3 regions of the Neobacillus sp. MER 74 genome follow, and region 1 is predicted to be linked to each of the others. Evidence: riboswitches for the same ligand, from Rfam matches in the RefSeq annotation. Region 1 holds a riboswitch; each other region holds the start of a gene.
The links. Region 1 has a riboswitch for thiamine pyrophosphate ahead of thiM (hydroxyethylthiazole kinase). Riboswitches for the same ligand answer to the same signal wherever they lie in the genome.

Region 1 (6,751 bases):
TACCTAGTGAGACTAAAGAGCCTAGCCCAAAATTACCGATTGTATAGGCCATTGCACCAGAGGCGGCGATGGGTGAAAATTTCATTACCATATTAACAATCTTAAAAAATATTTCTGTAAATTGCTCAAACAGAGCAACGACTGGCTTCCCTTTTTGTCCTAATGAAGCAAGGGCAATTCCGAACAGGACCGCAAAGAATAAAATCGGGAGCAGATCACCTTTTGCCATCGCCCCAACAAAATTATCAGGAATAACTCCTAAAATAAACTCCATAAATCCATGACTGGACTCCTTTGCCTGCTCAGTAAATTGTGAAATGTCTCCGCCTTTTACGGAGTCTGTGTTAAATCCAGATCCAGGTTTAATGATATTGACGAGTAATAACCCGATTGCAAGCGCAAAAGTAGTAACAATCTCAAAGTAAAGGAGCGCTTTTCCCCCAATCCGTCCAACCTTTTTTAAATCCCCCATGTTACCAATACCGATGACAATTGTTAAAAATACAATCGGAGCTATTACCATCTTAATTAATTTGATAAAGATATCCGCCAAAACTTTTAATTCTGTACCGAATTTTGGAAACAGAAATCCGATCACAATTCCAAGTACAATCCCCAATAATACTTGGACGGTCAAATTCTTAAAATTAATTCTCATTTTCCCGTACACCCCTTTGTTTAATTAGAACTGTTAACGCTTTCAGTCTATCTATTGACAGAATAAATGAAAATTCAGATAATCGTAAGGTTTTGGTCATATTGGTCTTATTGTTCCTTTTGTTATAGAAATAACATAAAAAAACAACGAAAAATATCATCGATTAATTTACTATTTTGATAAAATAGGCCATGATAAGCATATAAATGAGAGTTCTTTAAGGGGGAGCAGGGGATGTTTCCATTAAAAGTTATATTGATAGAAGATGACCCGATGGTTCGGGAGGTTCACCGCCAATTTATTGATCGGGTGGAGGGATTTTCGATAATCGGCGTTGCTGCAAACGGGATTGAAGGTCTGAGATTAATCAAAGAGCTCCGGCCCAACCTTGCCATTATCGACATTTATATGCCATATATGGGTGGATTGGAGATGCTAAGAGAACTTCGTTCAGAGCTCTATTCCGTTGATGTAATTGCCATAACAGCGGCCAGCGATATGGAAACCATCCATGGAGTTCTTCAACAAGGTGCGTTCGATTATATCATGAAACCATTTACCTTTGAGCGTATAAAAAAATCACTAGATAACTATAAAACTTATCGTATGAAATTAGCGGAAAAGAAGGCCCTTTCACAAGAGGAACTTGATCACATCTTATTCATTGATCAAAAAGAAGAATGTGAAAGAGACAACCTGCCAAAGGGATTAAATATGAACACTTTAACAAAAATTACCGACTTTCTTTCGCAAGAGAAGGAACCCGTCTCTGCTGAGGAGGTGGCTGAAGGCATTGGTATGGCTCGGGTAACAGCACGAAGATATCTTGATTATTTAGAAAAAGAAGGAAAAGTAAAGATACATATCCATTACGGGGGTGTGGGAAGACCAGTCAACCGATATGGAGTGTAAATATAAAATACGATGTTTGTGAAATGGGAGGGAGCATGTTGGACTGGAACATCAGGATTGAAAAACCAAAACTCCGTTTACAGACGACGATTACCCTGCTAGTTTGCATTGTAGTTGTGATGGCATTGTTTGTTACCGAGATATTAATCACTAACAGAATTTCACAAGAAACAAAGAAAGGGCAAGCTGAGAAAGCCACGGATATTGCGCGGATTGTTGCCCAATCGTCCCTTGTGATAAACGGGTTACAGAATAAAAAAGCTGAGAAGGATATCCAAACATATGCGAATGATATCAAGCGTTCCACCCATGTTGAATTCATCGTCGTCATGGACATGAATGGAATAAGAAAATCACATCCTAATCGGAATCTATTAGGCCAGCATTTTGTCGGGGGAGATGAAGGTCCGGTATTAAAAGGGAAAGAGCATATTTCGACTGCCGAAGGAACATTAGGATTATCATTACGCTCGTTCGTCCCTGTATTTGATAAGAAAAATAAACAAATAGGGGCCGTTGCCGTTGGGATCTCGTTAGAAAAAGTAAATCTGGCCATCGAACAGAGTAGAAGAATTATTTTGATTGGAGTCGGTGTGGGTGTTTTAGTTGGCATCCTAGGAGCTCTGTTTTTGGCAAGAAAAATTAAATCGATTCTGTTTGGCATGGAGCCTAGTGAAATAGCCAAACTGTTGGAAGAACGAAGTGCGATGCTGGAATCAACCAAGGAAGGGACGCTGGCGGTTAATCAAGATGGGATAACCACTCTCCTTAATAATGAAGGGGTTAGGCTCCTCCATATGGCCGGTATTGAAGGTCCTTTTTTAGGGAAAAGAGTGGACGAATACATGCCAAATACCAAACTTTCTACCGTCCTAGGGACTGGGGAAGCACAATTAGATCAAGAGCAGGAAATCAATCATATTACCATCCTAACCAACCGTGTCCCTGTAATCGTGAAGGGAAAGATTGTTGGAGCAATTGCCACCTTTCGGAAAAAAACTGAAATCAAGGAGTTAGCTGAACAATTGACCGGAGTCAAGTTATATGCAGAGGCACTTAGAACCCAATCACATGAATTCATGAACAAACTGCATGTAATCTCAGGTTTGGTTCATATGAAGGACTATCAAATGGTTTCGACGTACATTACCAAAATTGTGAATCACCAGCAGTCTGAGGTAGAATTTGTCGTCAGTCGTTTTAAAGATCCTGTATTAGCAGGGTTTATTTTAGGAAAACTTAGCTTTGCAAGGGAAAAAGGCTGTGAAATGATCATTGATGGAGAAGGATTGTTACCAGAACCGCACAGGCAGGAAACAACACATGAAGTGGTCACGATTCTTGGAAATTTAATTGATAATGCACTGGATGCGGTCGCGGACCAGCCCCTTAAAAAAGTAACGGTCAGGTTTGATTATTATGAAAATATCCTTGTGTTGGAGGTCCATGATACAGGACAAGGTATCGATGAGGAAATTATAAATAGCTTATGTGTGAAAGGATTTTCAACTAAGGGAGAAAATCGAGGAATTGGTTTATTTTTAGTACAGCGAAGCTTGGAAAAATTAGCAGGACAGTTAGAAATTCATTCTCAAAAAGGGAAAGGGACTGCTTTTATTGTTACGTTCCCATACAACAGTAAACAGTAACGATATTATGTTAACCTGATTATAAAAATTTGAAAAAATAATTATATTATGTAAACTACTATACGTTGTAACTATTTTCTTTACATTCTAGTTTCATAGCGTTATTATGTACTTAATTTAATAAACTAATCGATCTACTAGGGGTGCCCTGTTATCAGGCTGAGAGAAAACGCTATGTTTTTAACCCTTTGGACCTGATCTGGGTAATACCAGCGTAGGAAAGTAGCCAAGTGAATGTTTTTTCTCTGACTTACTAACCAGGTCCATTTATGGATCTGGTTTTTTTATTTTTTGGTTGTGTTTAACTTGTCTGTTGATTTCCGTTCCAGGCACTTCAATCAACAAAGTGCCAAAACACATGCTATATATTAAAAAGAAATGGAGAGATTACAATGGAAAAAATTAGTTTATATGAAACGTTGGAAAAAGTAAGAGAGGTAAACCCGCTTGTACATAATATCACCAATGTCGTGGTAACGAATTTTACCGCGAATGGGCTGCTCGCTTTAGGCGCTTCGCCTGTGATGGCGTATGCTGCTGAAGAAGTGGCGGAAATGGCTAAGATTGCTAGTGCACTGGTTTTGAATATTGGTACCTTAAACCCACAAACGGTGGATTCAATGATTATTGCTGGAAAAGCAGCCAATGAATCCAATGTACCGGTCATCTTTGATCCGGTTGGTGCTGGGGCTACCACGTACCGAACCGAAACGGCGCAACGAATCATGAGGGAAGTCAATGTTTCAGCGATTCGGGGAAACGCGGCTGAAATTGCAAATGTCCTTGGTGAAAAGTGGGAAATTAAAGGTGTTGATGCGGGGGCGTCAGCGAATGAGGATATCGTGAGCCTTGCGATTAAAGCAGCAGAGACTTGGAATTGTGTGGTCATCATCACAGGAAAAGTGGATGTCGTCTCAGATGGCGAGACTAGCTATCTTGTTAACAACGGCCACCCAATCATGACAAAAGTGACCGGTATGGGGTGCTTGTTAACCTCAGTGATTGGGGCGTTTGCAGGAGTGGAGAAGGACCTGCTTAAGGCTTCCGTGGGAGCTTTGACATCCTATGAGGTTGCCGCTGAAAAGGCAGCAGCGAAAACAGCTGAAAAGGGATCAGGAAGTTTCCAAATCGAATTCTTAAACCAATTATCACTTGTTTCAAATGAGGATATCAATCAATATAGTTCTTTCAAAAAAGTTAATTAAGTGGGGTAATTTAAATGAAAAAAGCATTAACAATTGCAGGTTCAGATAGTGGCGGCGGGGCAGGAATTCAAGCCGACATAAAGACATTTCAGGAATTAGATGTATTTGGAATGTCGGCGTTAACAGCAGTAACAGCCCAAAATACATTAGGAGTTCACGGAGTTTATCCAATGTCGAGAGAGGCTGTGGTCAAACAGATTGAGGCGATTGGATCGGATATTGGTGCCGATGCTGTGAAAACAGGAATGTTGTTCAATGCTGAAATCATCGAGGCGGTTGCCGCTCAAATCAAGATTTTTGGTTGGGAGAATGTAGTGGTTGATCCAGTTATGATTGCCAAAGGTGGCGCATCACTGCTGCAAATGGAAGCTATTTCTGCCATGAAAAAATGCTTGTTGCCAGTTTCCAAAGTAATTACACCGAATATCCCGGAGGCAGAAGTCCTAACGGGGATGACTATTCTGACCTTAGAGGATAAACAGGAGGCCGCTAGAAGACTCCATGATTTAGGTGTGAAACACGTTGTGATTAAAGGCGGTCACGATGAAAACCAATCCGAGTCGACTGATTTATTGTTTGATGGGAAGGAATATTACACCTTTACAAGTCCGCGAATTGAGACAAAGAACACACATGGTACTGGTTGTACTTTTTCGGCGGTAATTACCGCCGAACTTGCTAAGGGTGCGACTGTTTATGAAGCCGTTTTGACAGCGAAAGATTTTATTCAAGCTGCGATTGAAGATCAATTGGAGATTGGTCAAGGGCATGGGCCTACGAACCATTGGGCGTATGGAAAAAGAAACCTTGTAAAGGAGCTACCCGTGTCATGATTGATTTGAGAGAGGCGTTACGTGTTTATTTTATTATGGGCAGCAACAACTGTTTGAAAGAACCCGCTGAAGTATTAAAGGAGGCAATTTCAGGAGGGATTACGCTTTTTCAATTTCGTGAAAAAGGGGAAAGTGCACGAACTGGTTCTGAAAAATATGCACTGGCAAAAGAACTCCAAACTCTTTGCAGAAACCACCAAATTCCTTTCATTGTGAATGATGATATTGACTTGGCTGTGGAGATTGATGCAGATGGTGTTCATATCGGGCAAGAAGATGAATCGGTAAAAATGGTACGAGAGAAAATCGGTGCGAACAAAATTCTTGGGGTATCCGTCCATACGACAGAAGAAGCCATGGCAGCGATCCAAGAAGGAGCAGATTATTTTGGAATTGGCCCTGTGTTTCCGACAAGGACAAAAGCGGATGCCAAGCCATCGCGAGGGACGACACTGATTGAAAAGCTAAGAAATGAGGGTTGTGAAATGCCGATTGTTGGCATCGGGGGGATTACGATTCAAAATGCTCGGTCCGTGATTGATGCGGGAGCAGATGGAGTTTCTGTAATTACGGCTATAAGTCAGGCAGAATCCCCTTTGGAAGCTGCGAAAGCATTAAGAAATAGTGTGATGTTTAAAGGGGTGGTCTAATCCGTGAATAAGACTCGCAAATTGACGTTGACGGCCATGATGATTGCGATTGGAACACTTACAAGTAACCTATTCTATATTCCAATCGGTTTTACAAAGGTCTTTCCAATTCAACATTTTATGAATGTCATATCAGCGGTGTTGTTAGGACCTTATTATGCTGTCGCTCAGGCCTTTGGTGTTTCATTGCTTAGAAATTTGTTGGGAACAGGATCGCTTTTTGCCTTTCCGGGGAGTATGGTGGGAGCCTTGCTCGCCTCACTATTATTCTGGAAAACTAGAAAACTATATCTAGCTCTTATTGGTGAAGTAATAGGGACAGGAATCCTTGGTGCCATGCTTTCTTACCCTATAGCTACTCTTTTCCTTGGTCAAAAGGCAACATTATTTGGATTTATTCCCTTATTTATTTTCAGCTCGTTTGCAGGGGCGCTGCTAGGGTTCCTTATTCTAACTGTTTTTTTAAGAAAGAAAGTATTGATTGTTAATGAAAATGACACAACCATCAGGAATTAACGATAAGGGCGTGAACAAATGAAAGAGGATCTGCTTGGTAAAATCTCACAAGAAGTAGAAGCGAGAGAAGCGGAATTAATTGAATTGTTGTCGACACTCATTGCTTTCCCAACGGAAAGTCCTCCTGCACGGAATACGAATGAGGTGCAGGATTTTATAAAAGGTTATTTAGAAGATCTGGGATTTCACACTGATAAGTGGGATGTCTATCCGGGAGATCCTAATGTAGTAGGTGTTTTACCAGGGGAATCTACTGATCAATTTAAAAGTTTAATTGTAAATGGTCACGTGGACGTCGCTGAAGTGGGGGATTCTACAGCGTGGAAGG
Region 2 (6,751 bases), on a different contig from region 1:
GAAAATATGCAAAAAAGTTCCATGGGGAATGTCAAGAGAAGGCATTTGAGGCGGAAAGTTTGAGTACACTATCGAAAAATTAAAGCATTTAAGCAATCTATTTACCTTCTAATAAAAGCGAATGTTACTTCCCAAATAAATGGAGAGTACCATTCGCTGATATTTTTTAAACTCTTGTAGTACAGGAGTTGTAGCAAATTTTTGCTTGATGAATATATATAGTTATAGTAAATATTATTAAACTAAAGGGTGATGATGATATTGGAACCTAAATGGCTGGATTGGGCGAAACAACTTCAATCCATTGCACAGGCGGGATTAACGTATTCAAAAGATGTTTATGACTTGGAGAGATTTGAATTAATAAGAAATATAAGCGTTGACATTTTAGCACATTACACAGATATGGACAGGCCTATAATCAAAGATTTATTTGCAGGTGAAACTGGGTATGCAACTCCTAAGGTTGATATTAGAGCTGTAGTCTTTAAGGATGATAAAATACTAATGGTCCGGGAAAATACCGATGGTAACTGGGCATTACCTGGCGGCTGGGCTGACATTGGACATGCCCCAAGTGAAGTCGCTGTTAAGGAAGTAAAAGAAGAATCGGGATTTAATGTGAAACCGATCAAAGTATTAGCTGTAACCGATAAAAAGTGCCACCCGCATCCTCCTTCTGCTTTTCATGTTTATAAAATATTTATTCAATGTGAAATTATCGGCGGGTAGCCAGCTAAAGGAATTGAAACAAGTGAAGTAAAGTTCTTTGCTGAAAACGAACTGCCTCCTCTGTCAACAGCTAGGAATACAAAAACACAAATTGAACTGGCTTTTAAATACTTAAAAAATCCCTATGAAGCAGTTTATTTTGATTAAGTTTAATTTATAAAAGTGCTTCCTTTTTTTATTAACTAAATGTTTAAGACCAAGATATATTAGGAATCCCTCCAAATACATCTTGGTTTTGAACTTCTATTTTCTTTAAATCCCCGATCTTTACACATAAAAATTTATACTCCTATTTTTCAAGATCTTTATAATGTGTCTTGTTTGAAATTCACTTCTTTATCTTTATAATTTGGCCACTGCATCTTAATAGATTCTCTGAATTGGCCCATATTAAAGTTTTTACCTGGACAACTTTTTGTGACCCCTTTTAATTCATGATGTCCCAGAATGTGACTAGTTGATAAATTATATTGATGTAATAGGAAAATGCATAGTTTAGTTAATGAATTTAGCTGCTCTATGGATGGAGTATGAATATCAAAATTACCTGCTAAACAAATACCTATTGATTTTTCATTTTTATAAAATTTTTATTTCTCCTTGTTTTATAGCAAGCAGCTTCACCTTAATAGGATTTTATTAATCTACTATTTTCTTTATAACTAAAACACATTTCTATGTATCACAGATCTTTATGAATCACTTGGTTTTCTGTTCATTATTTCCAAATAAAGAAAGCTGCCAATGTTTGATCGGCAGCTTCAAGTGGTTATGTGGTAAAACCCTTTTGTGTTTTGATGTAAGACATCTGAAACTTCCTCAGCGGAAAGCTTTTTGAGCAGAGCGATTTTCCTTATGGATTCCTCGATCATATTCGGATGGGTCACTTTCCCCGCAAATGGACCTTCAAATGGCCAAGGACCATCGGTTTCAACCATCATATGCTCGAGAGGATAGACGCTGACAAGCTGCTGGATTTCTTGTTCATACACCACATCCGGGGTAATAGAAATATGATAGCCGTTTCGTATCATTCGGTCTATTGTTTTCTGATCCCCTTTAAACCAATGAAAATGCGCTTTGGAAACAGAATATTTTTCGAGAAGGTCACAAACGAGAGGCGCATCATCGTAAACAGCATGAAGAACAATCGGTTTGTCCCATATTTTCGCATTACTTATAAACACTTCTAATACTTCAAGATAAGGAGCAATCGAAATCCCCTGCTCTTGCCTTAAGTAGTATGGCAGCCCCACCTCACCTACAGCAATCATCTCATCACGGTGTTCGTCCATCCAATTTAGCAGCACGTTCAGCTCGTCTTCAGAAGGCAATGCTTGTTCTGGATGGTAGCCAAATGCAGGTTTTACCATTGGATATTTTTGTGAAAGCAAAAGGTTTCTTTTACTGGAATCCAAATGAAAGGATACGGAAATCAAGGCTTCGATATGGGCAGAATCCAATACGATCCGTTTAATTTCCTCATCCTGATAGCGATCCAAATGGATATGAGCGTCAATCATGTTCATTTGACTTCACCTACTAATTGGTAATAAACATCCCTTTTCATTTGAATAAAGCTTTCATCTAGCAGAATATCTTCGTGCCGCGGCCTTTCAAATGGAACCTCTATGTTTGAAACAACCTTAGCTTGCTTACCAGACAGCATCATCACTCGATCGGATAGAAGCAGTGCTTCCTCAATATTGTGAGTAATAAATAAAATGGTCCTTCGGTGTGATTCCCACATTTCCAATAACCATTTCTGCATTTCCAACCGGGTTAGCTCATCTAAAGCGGAAAAAGGTTCATCAAGACAGATCACCTCTTGTGGGCTCAATAAGGCACGGATAAAAGCAGCTCGCTGCTTCATTCCTCCAGATAGCATGTTAGGATATGCGTTTTCATAATCGGAGAGTCCTGCAATCGACAGCATTTCTCGTGCTGCTTCTACGTCTTTTTTACCCTGAAGTTCTTGGCCAAGAAGGACATTTTCAAGGATCGTCCTCCACGGGAAAAGAGAAGAAGTTTGAGGCATGTAGCTAATTAAACCACGCTTGCCATTAATGGACTTGCCTTCTAATAGGATCTCCCCTTCATCTGGTGAAAGAATTCCTCCTATTAAATTGAAAATGGTGCTTTTCCCACTGCCTGAAGGGCCAATAATCGAAACAAATTCATCTTTATGAATGGAAAAATCAAGGTCTTTTAGTACTTCCTTTTGCCCGAAACGTTTCGAAACGTTTTGAAAATGAAGATAGCTCATTTTTTCTCATCCCCTTTCGGCTGCCATCGAACCACTCTTCGTTCCATAAAAAAGATGAAAAAGAAAAAGAAGAGGCTTAAGAACATGATGGTAAAAATGGCAACGAACACCCGGTCCGTTCGAAAAGACGACGATGCGAATGTCATAAAGACACCGATCCCCTGCTTAGCACCAAGCCATTCAGAAATAACGGCACCCATTACACTATACGTGGCAGAAACCTTAAAGCCTGAAAAAATCGAGGGCATAGATGACGGCAGCTCCAATTTCCAAAAAAGCTGTGTTTTGGATGCACCTGCCATCCTCATATAATGCTTCAACTCTGAAGGGGTTTGGCTAAATCCATCCAAGGCGGCCACTGTAATGGGAAAGAAACAAACAAGGGTGATGACAATCATTTTGGGCAATAACCCAAAACCAAACCAAATCACCAGCAGTGGAGCAAGAACGATAATGGGAACATTTTGCGATAAAATCAATAATGGATAGAAAGAATCTCTTAAAACAGGTACCAGATGAAATAAAATGGCGACTGCCAGTCCAATGAATGCTCCAACTACAAATCCAAATAATGAAATTTTAACCGTTGAAAACACATCTGGATAAAAATCATGCCAACCGGCAATGGCCTCTGTGAAAATCTTGGATGGCGGCGGAAGAAGCCATTCCGGCACTTCTGCTATTTTCACGACAATCTCCCAAATGACAAACAAAAGGAGGAGAACCAAAATCGGTCTCCACCCTTTTACAAGATTCTTTCTCATGATCGATATTTCTCCGTTAAGTTATCCATGGTAATCCCTGTTGGCTGATAAAGGATTTTCACTTGAGAAATGACATTTTTGCTTCCCATTTCAATCATTCGTTCATTCATTTTTGAAATCACCGAAAATAATTCGTGGAGTTCGCCTTCCATGGTTGTTTCTAACGGGTGTACCTCATATTTCACACCAGATTCAGCAATGACTTTAATCGCTTCATCAACGTATGGAATAACGTCCTCGCCATTCGTTGTTTTCGGGATGATTTGAATGCTGATTAATGTATTCGCCATGTTTTTCTACCCCCTATTGTTTTGGTAAAAACTCATTTGTAAATGCTTTTTTCGCATCTAATTTCTTGTCAAGAAGCTTATTCTCATACATCCATTGAGCATAATTTTCCCAAACCTCTTGCTTTTGAATTCCCCATTCCTTTGCATCATCCCGATATTTCGGAGACAACCATTCTTGACTCTTCTTTACAAGCTTTGGATCTAAATCCGGTGCGGCTTTAATCAGGATATCTGCAGCTTGATCAGGGTTTTTAATCGCAAATTCATAGCCCTCGGCAGCGGCTTTTACGAATGCCTTAACCGTTTCAGGGTTTTGTTCGATCATTTTTTCGTTGGTTTCTAAAACAGGTGTATAGTAGTCCAGTTTGTCAGAGTAATCTGTTAAGTAAACCATATTAATCTTTTCATTTCGAAGCTCCGCTTCTACACCAGTCCATCCATAGTAAATCCAAGCAAAATCGATGTCTCGTTTCACAGCCGTAAAAAAGTCCGTATCCCCCATGTTCACGATTTTCACCTTATTGTCATCGGCGTTTTCCTTTTTCATGAGAGAAGTGATGACAGATTTTTCGACTGGCGAACCCCATCCGCCGTATGTTTTTCCTTCAAAATCCTTCGGAGATTGAATCTTTTTGCCAACAGGTGAAGCGAATCCAGATGTATTGTGCTGAATCACTGCAGCGATCGATACGAGCGGCACCCCTTGTATACGTGCCTGGGTAATTGCTTCTTGGTAGCCAACACCAAATTGCGCCTTGCCAGAAGCTACTAGTTGATCAGCACCGGACTCGCCCGGCATGATAATATCCACATCCAAGCCCTCTTTTTTAAAGAATCCTTTTTCTTTTGCTACATATAATCCAGTATGATTGGTATTTGGAGTCCAATCCAGTACAATTGAGACCTTTTTAAGCGGCTGTTTTTTTTCTTTTGTGTTTTCTGTTTCTTTTTTGCTGCTGCATCCAGTCACTAGAAGGACTGAAAGGAGTAGTACTAGCCATTTCTTCATGTTGTATCCCCCATATGTAAAATAAAATCTAAAGTGAAACAAATGAAATAGAGCGAAACCTCAGTGTTAGTTAGAGGGCAAAAACTTGCTTAAATAAAATAAAGCACTCAGGCAAAGAACCTGAGTGCATATCAGCAAACAATTAATTGTTTAAGAATATGTTCCCTCCGCCGGTATCAACCAGATCAGGTTCCAAGGGTAATCGTCTTACGGACTAAATCTCAACCGGCAACACCGGTTCCCCCACATTTCATCGTTTTTCAGTTATTATTTTACTATTATATCAGTCAAGGCAGTCAATGCCAACTTATTTAATGTATTTATGCTTCTTTACAGCTGCCTTCCCTTTCCCGTATACGTATGAACCTACTTCAAATTGGCAATGGCCTGTATCCAATCCTTTCAACTAATACAAAAAAGATGCCCCATTCCAATGGAACATCTTTTTCTATTGAACCTTATCCTATTTGCTCCTCTGTCCCTGTTTCTTCAGAAGTCACATCCTCAATGGAAACAAACTCCTCCGACATTGGACGAAGTTTCTTGGATATCGCATGCTCCTGAAGGCAAAGACCTTCCGCCAGATGACGCTTTACAATTGTGTTTCCCACTTCAGGGGTTACATTTTTATACCAAGTCCCGGACGGATAGACGATGGCAACGGGAGCGTCCTTACATCTCCCATTGCAACTCGTTCTTGTTGTATGTATGTGTGAATCTAAGTTTAAATTTGGTCACCTCAGAAGAGCGATCTTGTCTGGCTTTTTTTAATAAGAATATTGACTCCTCTGTCATGACGCCAGTATAATGCATCATCTTGTTATTCACCGCTTCATTCACGGCAAAAATGTAGTCATTTATAGCTATGGCTTTTAAAGTGTCATGCCTTCTATCTTGTTTGACTGCCCTCCAAAAGTCTGACTTTTCCCTGAGGATTGAGAAGGTTATGAAACAAATTCTTAAATGACTCTAGAAGAAGGTCTCATCATCTTCTGGAAAAAAAGTAGAATTTTAAAATGGTCTACAATACAAAAAGAAGCACACGTTCACGTTCCATGTACTTCCTTTAGTAATATGGTTGAATTCGTTGCGTTCAGGTTAGGCTACAAAAACCATCTAGACTGTTGGACTTTTCCCCAAGCATATTTACCTGCATTGAGGAGGAAGTAGACAACCCTTGAGCAGAAGGAGGAGCCGCCATTCCAGGGGAGCCCTTTCCTATAGCGAATCCAATCGTGAATGTGCCAGGGAGTTAATAGGTCAAATTTATACATGTCCCAAATCTTGCATTTCCTTTTCTTTGAATCTGCCGCATCAAGTATACTGTTGACCGCTCGGCGGGCCGCCTCATTTGCCGCTTCCATCGACGCCAGATCCGTATTTGTACGCACATAATCGGAAGCCAGGAAGAGATTGGGGATCTTTGTAAAAGCATAGGGTCTTAAGCTCCACGCAAAAACTTTGTTTATAAGCAAAGGCTCACTATTGATCATTTTGCCGGAATCGTCGAATTGAATGCCCGGATCCAAAAACCAAGAGTGAACATCCTCATCCCGGAGCAGTACTTCTTCGTGATTTAAGGCTTGTTTCAGCTGTGCCCATACTTCCTCTTTAATTTCTTCTTTCGTGCATTCGATTGCCTTTTTTCCTAAAAGCATACCTGGTTGGTTCCATTCCGAAATATCAACCG
Region 3 (6,751 bases), on a different contig from region 1:
AGTGATTTCTATCATTGGGCTGAATGTCTTCAAAGTCGATATTGATTCCGTCAAAGTCATTTGTTCTCACATAATCCAGCATCTTATTTATAAAAAGATCTTCTGCACCAGGAGTGATAAATAACCGGTGCAGTACTTCGCCATCCCATTTATTATTAGTGAAATTATTTACTAAGGGGAGAATCTTTATCTTATGTGTTTTGGCCTGATCAACAATCGACTTGTCTGTGCGGGTTTCAAGGGTTAGGCCATGTGTAAGTTGCAGCCAGCCCGGTACTAATGTGGTAATCGAATCAATATTCTTTTTAAAAGAAGTGCGGCTGTTTTTGTCCCAATCGACGTAAAAACCATAAACTTCTTGTTTTTGATTCACTTCCCCGATTTCTTTTTGACTAGCAAGGGAAGGCGTTGTTTTTTGAACCTGAGCGGCGAGTTGTTCTTCACTAAAACTTGTATTAATTGGTTCGATCACGCTCTTTGCTCTGCTGTTATCAAGTTGCAGTGCTGGAAACTCTGGGTTGTTATTCAGGCTTTCGATAAAAATCGTCGACACTAAAATCATTAAAGCGGCAAAGCCTGCACCCATTCGTTTGATAATCGACCAGCGTCTTTTGGCAGGATCAAGAAAAACATGGTCTTGATTCCGCTCTCTCTTTTTCAACCCTAAATTGTAAAACCAATGGAAGAAAAAATAGCAAACAAGACCAATCAGGCCGCCTAGGATTGCTGGGGCAATCGATTGTGAAAGCTGTATTTTCGATTTTAAGGTTGAAATGAACCACGTATCTTCTAATCTACTTAAATCCAGGATGGGTAAATGATTCATTTTTGGAATGAAAATAGGTATCAACGTTCCCAGGAATAAGGCGATGATATTCAGACGTAACAAAAGTGACAGAACTACTAATAGCGGTATTCTTATATTATCTAAAGGCAAAAACCCTAAGAAAAAACCAAGTGTGCTTGCCACCGCTCCGGCATTTCCGGTGACAGGAGCAAATAGTGACCTAACCAGCCACCTAAACATTCGATTCACATAGATTCCTCCTCTAGGTGTAGTGTTGTTCTATATTAATAGATTTATATTTTACATAATGTCCAGCAGATAGCGGGCCAGATTTTTCGACAGAAAATGACCATATTCAAAGACTTAGATAGTAAAGTGGAGATTTTGGGGGTAGGAAGAAAAAGTTCTTATTCTTTTTAAATGGTAATAGAGGGTAGAGGGAATATTTTGGTTAGTTACCAAGATAACATCTATTCCTGCGCTTAGTACCTATTTTTAGAGACTTATGACCTATTTCCAGAGACTTATTACCTATTTTTTGAACCTTATAACCTATTTCCGGACGCTTATGACATGTTTTACGAGACTTACGACATTTATTGGTAAATAATTGGAAGTTAGAGGGGTGGAGAGGTATGTTTTTTACTAAAAATGGAAATTTTATATATATTGATGCCTAAGGAGTTAACTAAATGGTCGGGATTATTATAGCAGTGATCTTATTTAACCTAATTGCAATCAAAGTAAAAAAACGTTTAACCAGAAGTGAGATGCTGCAGATTTGGTTATTTACAACCTTATTCCAACTGATGTTTGATGTATTTATCAGTTTGAAATACCAGGGGTACTGGTATTTCACTAAGGGTGTGGATTGGCAGTCCTTGCTTGTGTATTTATGTTTAGTCCCACCTGTGAATCTTATCTTTTTAAATGTCTATCCTTTAAAAAGTCCATTATGGAAACAATTCTCCTTTTTTTTAGCTTGGAATGTAGGAATTGTGATCTATGAGGTTTTAACCTTATTACCAGAGCCTTGGGGTTATTTCCATTATGGTTGGTGGAGTTTGTATCACTCCATCATGATCAATCCTTTTCTCCTCCTCATCTTATTAGGGTTCTATAAATTAGTTCGTCGATTAGAACATAAGGCTGTGGTTAAGCAAGTATAGTGGGGAAAATGAGAAGGCGTCTCCTTGTTCTATAGGACGTTTGGTCTATTTTTATCCTTTAGCTGTTAACTGATTGACAACATTAACCAGCGGGTGTAGAGTGAATATTAAATTTATAGGAAGACCACTAGGGGAGCCGTTTGGCGGCTGAGACAAGAATAATCTTGGACCCTTTGAACCTGATCTAGTTCATACTAGCGTAGGAAAGTGGAGTCTGTGTATGGATAAATACTATTATTCTGCCGCTCCATTTTTGGAGCGGTTTTTTCGTGTTCGAACCGTTAGCCGTTCCATTTAGTGTCTTCCCATAAAACAAATAAGGGGGAGAAATATATGAGTTTTTCAGCAGAACTAAGAAGAGAAGCCAATCCGATTTTTGAGGCAATTTTTGAACATCCGTTTGTCCGGGGGATCGCTGATGGGGAGTTACAAAAAGAACAATTGGTTCATTATGTAAAACAGGACTTTGAATATTTGAATTCCTTTATTCGCATCTATGGAATCGCAGTTTCTAAGTGTGAGAATCGTGAAGAAATGGATATGTTTAATCAGCAGATTTCATTTATATTAAACAGTGAAATCCATCCACATAATAACTTTTGTCAAGTAGCAGGTGTACCCTACGAGGCATTACAGGGATATCCGTTAGCACCCTCAGCCCTTCATTACACGCGTCATATGCTTACGGTTGCACATGAAGGGACATTAGGGGAAATTCTAGCGGTATTGCTTCCATGTCCATGGACGTATTGGGAAATTGGGAAAAGATTATTAACGGAAGTGAATCCAGATCGCTCCCATCCTTTTTATGATTGGATTCATTTTTATGGAAACCGGACCGATTCGATTACGACAAAATTTTGTGCCAGGATCGATGAGTGGGCTAAGATAGCAACAGAGAAAGAAAAGGAAAAAATGAAGGAGCATTTCCTCATCAGTTGTCAGTTGGAATATATGTTCTGGGATATGGCTTATAAACTAGAAGAATGGCCTGTGAAAATGGAGGCAGTGAAATGAAGACCTGGAAGATGAAAGAAGTCGTTCTTGCTGTGATTCTAGCGGTGGCCTGTGGAGTGATTTATTTAGGATGGTCGACGCTGTGGATTCCGATTTCTGCTATTGTCGGGCCGGTCGGTGCAGGCTTTATGTTTGGTATTTGGGTGATTGCCAGTCCAATCGTCGCGTATATTATCAGAAAACCGGGAGCAGCATTTATTGCAGAGGTAGCAGCGGCTGCCGTCGAGTTATTAACAGGAAGTCATTTTGGTCTGTCGGCCCTGTTAGTAGGTGTTTTTCAAGGGATTGGTTCAGAAATTGCCTTCGCCCTATTCGGATATAAACGGTATAACCTTTTTACTTTAATGCTATCAGGTGCTCTAGCTGCCGTATTTGGAATGCTTTATAACATAATCGCCAACGGTTTCGGTTATTACACACTGGAAGTCTTTTTGATGACACTAGGAATTCATGTCATCAGCGGCATGATTCTTGGCGGCTGGCTAGCGAAAGTTGTCGTGGATGCCCTCGCAAATACAGGGGTGTTAGAGCAATATGAGTTGATGAAGGAAAAAAGAAAAAAGGACAATGTCAATGTTTCTGGGTTGTAAAGATCTTTCGATTCGTTTTTATAACCGCTCTGAAAAAATACTCAATCATATTACCTTGTCCATCCATCAAGGGGAGAAGGTATTAATCCTTGGACCTAGTGGGAGTGGGAAATCTACATTGATTTCTGCTCTTGCTGGGATTATCCCTGAGCATTTGGACGCAGAGGTCAGCGGTGAAGTATGCATCCGGAAAAATGCAGGAGTGATGTTTCAAGATCCTGATTCCCAGTTTTGTATGCTGCGTGTCGATGAAGAAATTGCCTTTAGTCTGGAAAACCGTTCGATTCCTCGTAACGAAATGGATCAAATGATCTCGGATTTGATGGAAAAAGTAGGGCTGATGGTTGATAAGAAAACACCGATTGAAATGCTCTCAGGCGGGATGAAACAACGATTGGCGTTAGCGTGTTTGCTTGCATTAGAACCAGACGTCCTTTTCTTTGATGAACCAACCGCTCAACTCGACCCTGCTGGCCGGAATGAGATCTTTGGTTTATTGAGGCGGTTTGCTCAAACAACCAACCATACGATGGTCTTTGTAGAACATGTCCTTGACGGCTGCATCGAATGGATGGACCGAGTCATTATCCTTGATGAGCATGGAAAGATTATTGGGGATGGGGAACCAAAAGAGATGCTGCTCCAATTTAATCAACAAATGAAAGATGCGGGGATTTGGCGCCCTAAGTTGTTTCCTCACAAATGGGAGGAGATCGTTCAAGATCCCTCGCACCCTCTATCTATCAAACTTATAAATAGGGTAAAAACGAAACCGCTCGTACAAGGCGATTGTTTACTCCGCACCGAACATGTTGAAATTGGCTATGGGAAGAAGACCGTTGTCAGTGATATAGAGGTGAAAATCCATAGAGGGGAATGGATTTCCATTGTCGGAGAAAATGGGAGTGGGAAAAGCACTTTTTTAAAAAGTCTGATCCGGTTGGAGCCGATTCAAAAAGGGAGAATTTACTTTCAAGGTAAGGAACTAAAAAAATGGACAGACCGAGAATTATTTGAGCAGGCAGGCTTTGTTTTCCAAAATCCCGAACATCAATTCATTACCGATACGGTTTTTGACGAAGTGGCTTTTGGCGGCCGGCAGCGAAATTGGCCGGAGGAGCAGGTGCGCTCGAAAACCAATCGATTGTTAGAGGAGTTTGGATTGGCACCATACCAGGATGCGCACCCTTTTACCCTGAGTTTAGGACAAAAACGGCGGTTAAGTGTGGCGACAATGTTATTGTTCGATCAAGCTTTGCTATTGCTTGATGAACCAACCTTTGGTCAGGATGAAAAAACAGCGAGAGAGCTTATTAAACGTCTCAAAGAGAGACAGGAACAGGGAACAACCATTGTGATGGTAACCCATGATATGGATGTGGTCGATCGTTTTTCTGATCAAGTCCTTCTATTCAAAAAGGGACGAGTATCCTATCAAGGAACGCCCTATGGCTTATTTTCAGAGCCAAGTAATTACTGTGAAAGTGCGTTGATTCCACCACTCCATTACCGTTTGATGCATGCGCGAAAGGAGGGTGTTTTGGTATGAAGGCGAATGATTCATTCTTAGCTTCACTCAATCCTGCTTGTAAGTTGTTCGCTCATTTGATCGTGATGTTTCTTTTAATGGCCATCTCCAATCCAACGGTGACTTTTTTGATTTGGTTTCTTGCGCTATTGATTGGCATTTTTTTAGGCGGATGGAGAATGACGTATCTTGTCAAAAGGCTTTTGCCTTATTTAGGTTTTTTCATTCTTGTATTTTGGATGATAGCTGCTTTTGGAGAGGGAGAAGAAACAATTTGGAAAGGGGCTTGGTTCCATATTACGGTGGAGAGTTTAAATCATGGGTTAACCATCGCCTTAAGGATGTTAGCGTTTGTCACATATGGATTGTTATTTACCTCTACCACAGACATCACTTTGTTTATTATGAGTTTAATTCATCAATGTAAACTGTCACCCAAATGGGCGTATGGGCTATTAGCGGGGTTCCGCTTTATCCCGTTGTTCCAATCGGAACTAAACCAAATGAAGACGGCACATAAAGTGAGAGGTTACCGGCAAAGAAATAATTGGAAAGCGTTTATGAGGTATGCTTTGCCATTGTTTACGCAGGGAATAAGAAAATCAGAACGAATAGCGATTGCCATGGAGGCGCGTGGGTTTACGGGTACAAGGGACAGAACCTATTATCAAACAACTAAACTAGCAGTGAAAGATTTCGGCTATCTGCTTTCGTTACTTATTGTTGCTTGGGGGATCATGACTTTTATTGAATAGGCTCTGTTATAACTGAATATTGATTCCACTGTGTCTGAAAATAAACGGAAAAATTCCGTTTATTTTGGGAAATACCCATATTTCCTTAATAATAAAGGAAGTTTTTCCGTCTAAACTATCGAAATCTTTGGATATTGTCTTATTTTGAGGAGTTAATCGGAATATCTTCCCTTATATTGCTTCTTAAGCCCTGTCTATATCCATTAGCCGGAAATTCTCCGCCTATGAATTCTCATAACTACACGAAAATCTACAATGAATAATAAGGGGAGAAGTGTATACGCACTTCTCCCTTTTGGCTTTACTAAAGGTCTGCTTGGTCAACGTTTAGTTCAATGAGATTTCCATCTGGGTCGGCACAGAAAATCTGGGCAAAGCCACTCATGCCCTTAGGTTTCTCTAATAGTTCAACATCCTTACTTTTCAACCAATTCAACGCAGCATTGTAATCTTTCACCCGAAGAGCAAAATGACCTTCACGGCTGCTTAGGCGCTTATCTTGGCGAATGGTTTGGGAGGCATGATCGACGATGAGATGGAGCTGTTGTCCTTCGATATCATACCAAGCACCAGGGAAATCAAAATTCGGGCGCTGGATTTCTTTTAAACAGAGGATATTGCTATAAAAATGCTTGGCCTTTTCTAAATTGGTCACGGATAGGCTCACGTGGTGGAGGCATTCATATTGAATCATGGCGGATTACTCCTTCATAAATTTTATTCCATCATACCACAAGGAGTTGGACGGATTGAGATAAAAACCAGGCATACAGCCTGGCTTAGGTCCATTTCTTAATACTCGATACTTGCGGCAACCTCTTTCTGCTGTTCATCCCATGAGTTATCGAATTCCGTAATCATTGCAATGAATGGTTCGATAAATTGGGGGTCAAATTGTTTGCCAG

Region 2: another riboswitch for thiamine pyrophosphate. It lies ahead of M3610_RS23045 (ABC transporter substrate-binding protein); the one in region 1 lies ahead of thiM (hydroxyethylthiazole kinase).
Region 3: another riboswitch for thiamine pyrophosphate. It lies ahead of tenA (thiaminase II); the one in region 1 lies ahead of thiM (hydroxyethylthiazole kinase).

Annotation. Positions count from the first base shown of each region.
Region 1 covers NZ_JAMAUV010000013.1:82,853-89,603, reverse strand. Annotated here, with positions in the region: gene M3610_RS19505 (dicarboxylate/amino acid:cation symporter) at 1-658, opposite strand, end outside; gene M3610_RS19500 (response regulator) at 893-1,570, shown strand; gene dcuS (DcuS/MalK family sensor histidine kinase) at 1,606-3,219, shown strand; TPP riboswitch at 3,349-3,457, shown strand; gene thiM (hydroxyethylthiazole kinase) at 3,612-4,424, shown strand; gene thiD (bifunctional hydroxymethylpyrimidine kinase/phosphomethylpyrimidine kinase) at 4,439-5,257, shown strand; gene thiE (thiamine phosphate synthase) at 5,254-5,907, shown strand; gene thiW (energy coupling factor transporter S component ThiW) at 5,911-6,423, shown strand; gene M3610_RS19470 (acetylornithine deacetylase) at 6,442-6,751, shown strand, end outside.
Region 2 covers NZ_JAMAUV010000022.1:45,248-51,998, forward strand. Annotated here, with positions in the region: partial or broken gene M3610_RS23020 (NUDIX hydrolase) at 262-879, shown strand; gene M3610_RS28535 (peptidoglycan recognition protein family protein) at 1,038-1,298, opposite strand; gene M3610_RS23025 (TatD family hydrolase) at 1,494-2,261, opposite strand; gene M3610_RS23030 (ABC transporter ATP-binding protein) at 2,258-2,998, opposite strand; gene M3610_RS23035 (ABC transporter permease) at 2,995-3,762, opposite strand; gene M3610_RS23040 (MTH1187 family thiamine-binding protein) at 3,759-4,052, opposite strand; gene M3610_RS23045 (ABC transporter substrate-binding protein) at 4,066-5,061, opposite strand; TPP riboswitch at 5,207-5,316, opposite strand; gene M3610_RS23050 (hypothetical protein) at 5,520-5,672, opposite strand; partial or broken gene M3610_RS23055 (transcriptional regulator) at 5,839-5,997, opposite strand; gene M3610_RS23060 (hydroxysqualene dehydroxylase) at 6,165-6,751, opposite strand, start outside.
Region 3 covers NZ_JAMAUV010000016.1:19,221-25,971, reverse strand. Annotated here, with positions in the region: gene M3610_RS20695 (polysaccharide deacetylase family protein) at 1-1,036, opposite strand, end outside; gene M3610_RS20690 (hypothetical protein) at 1,480-1,956, shown strand; TPP riboswitch at 2,076-2,179, shown strand; gene tenA (thiaminase II) at 2,290-2,973, shown strand; gene M3610_RS20680 (ECF transporter S component) at 2,970-3,563, shown strand; gene M3610_RS20675 (ABC transporter ATP-binding protein) at 3,541-5,112, shown strand; gene M3610_RS20670 (energy-coupling factor transporter transmembrane component T family protein) at 5,109-5,846, shown strand; gene M3610_RS20665 (VOC family protein) at 6,151-6,540, opposite strand; gene M3610_RS20660 (diguanylate cyclase) at 6,639-6,751, opposite strand, start outside.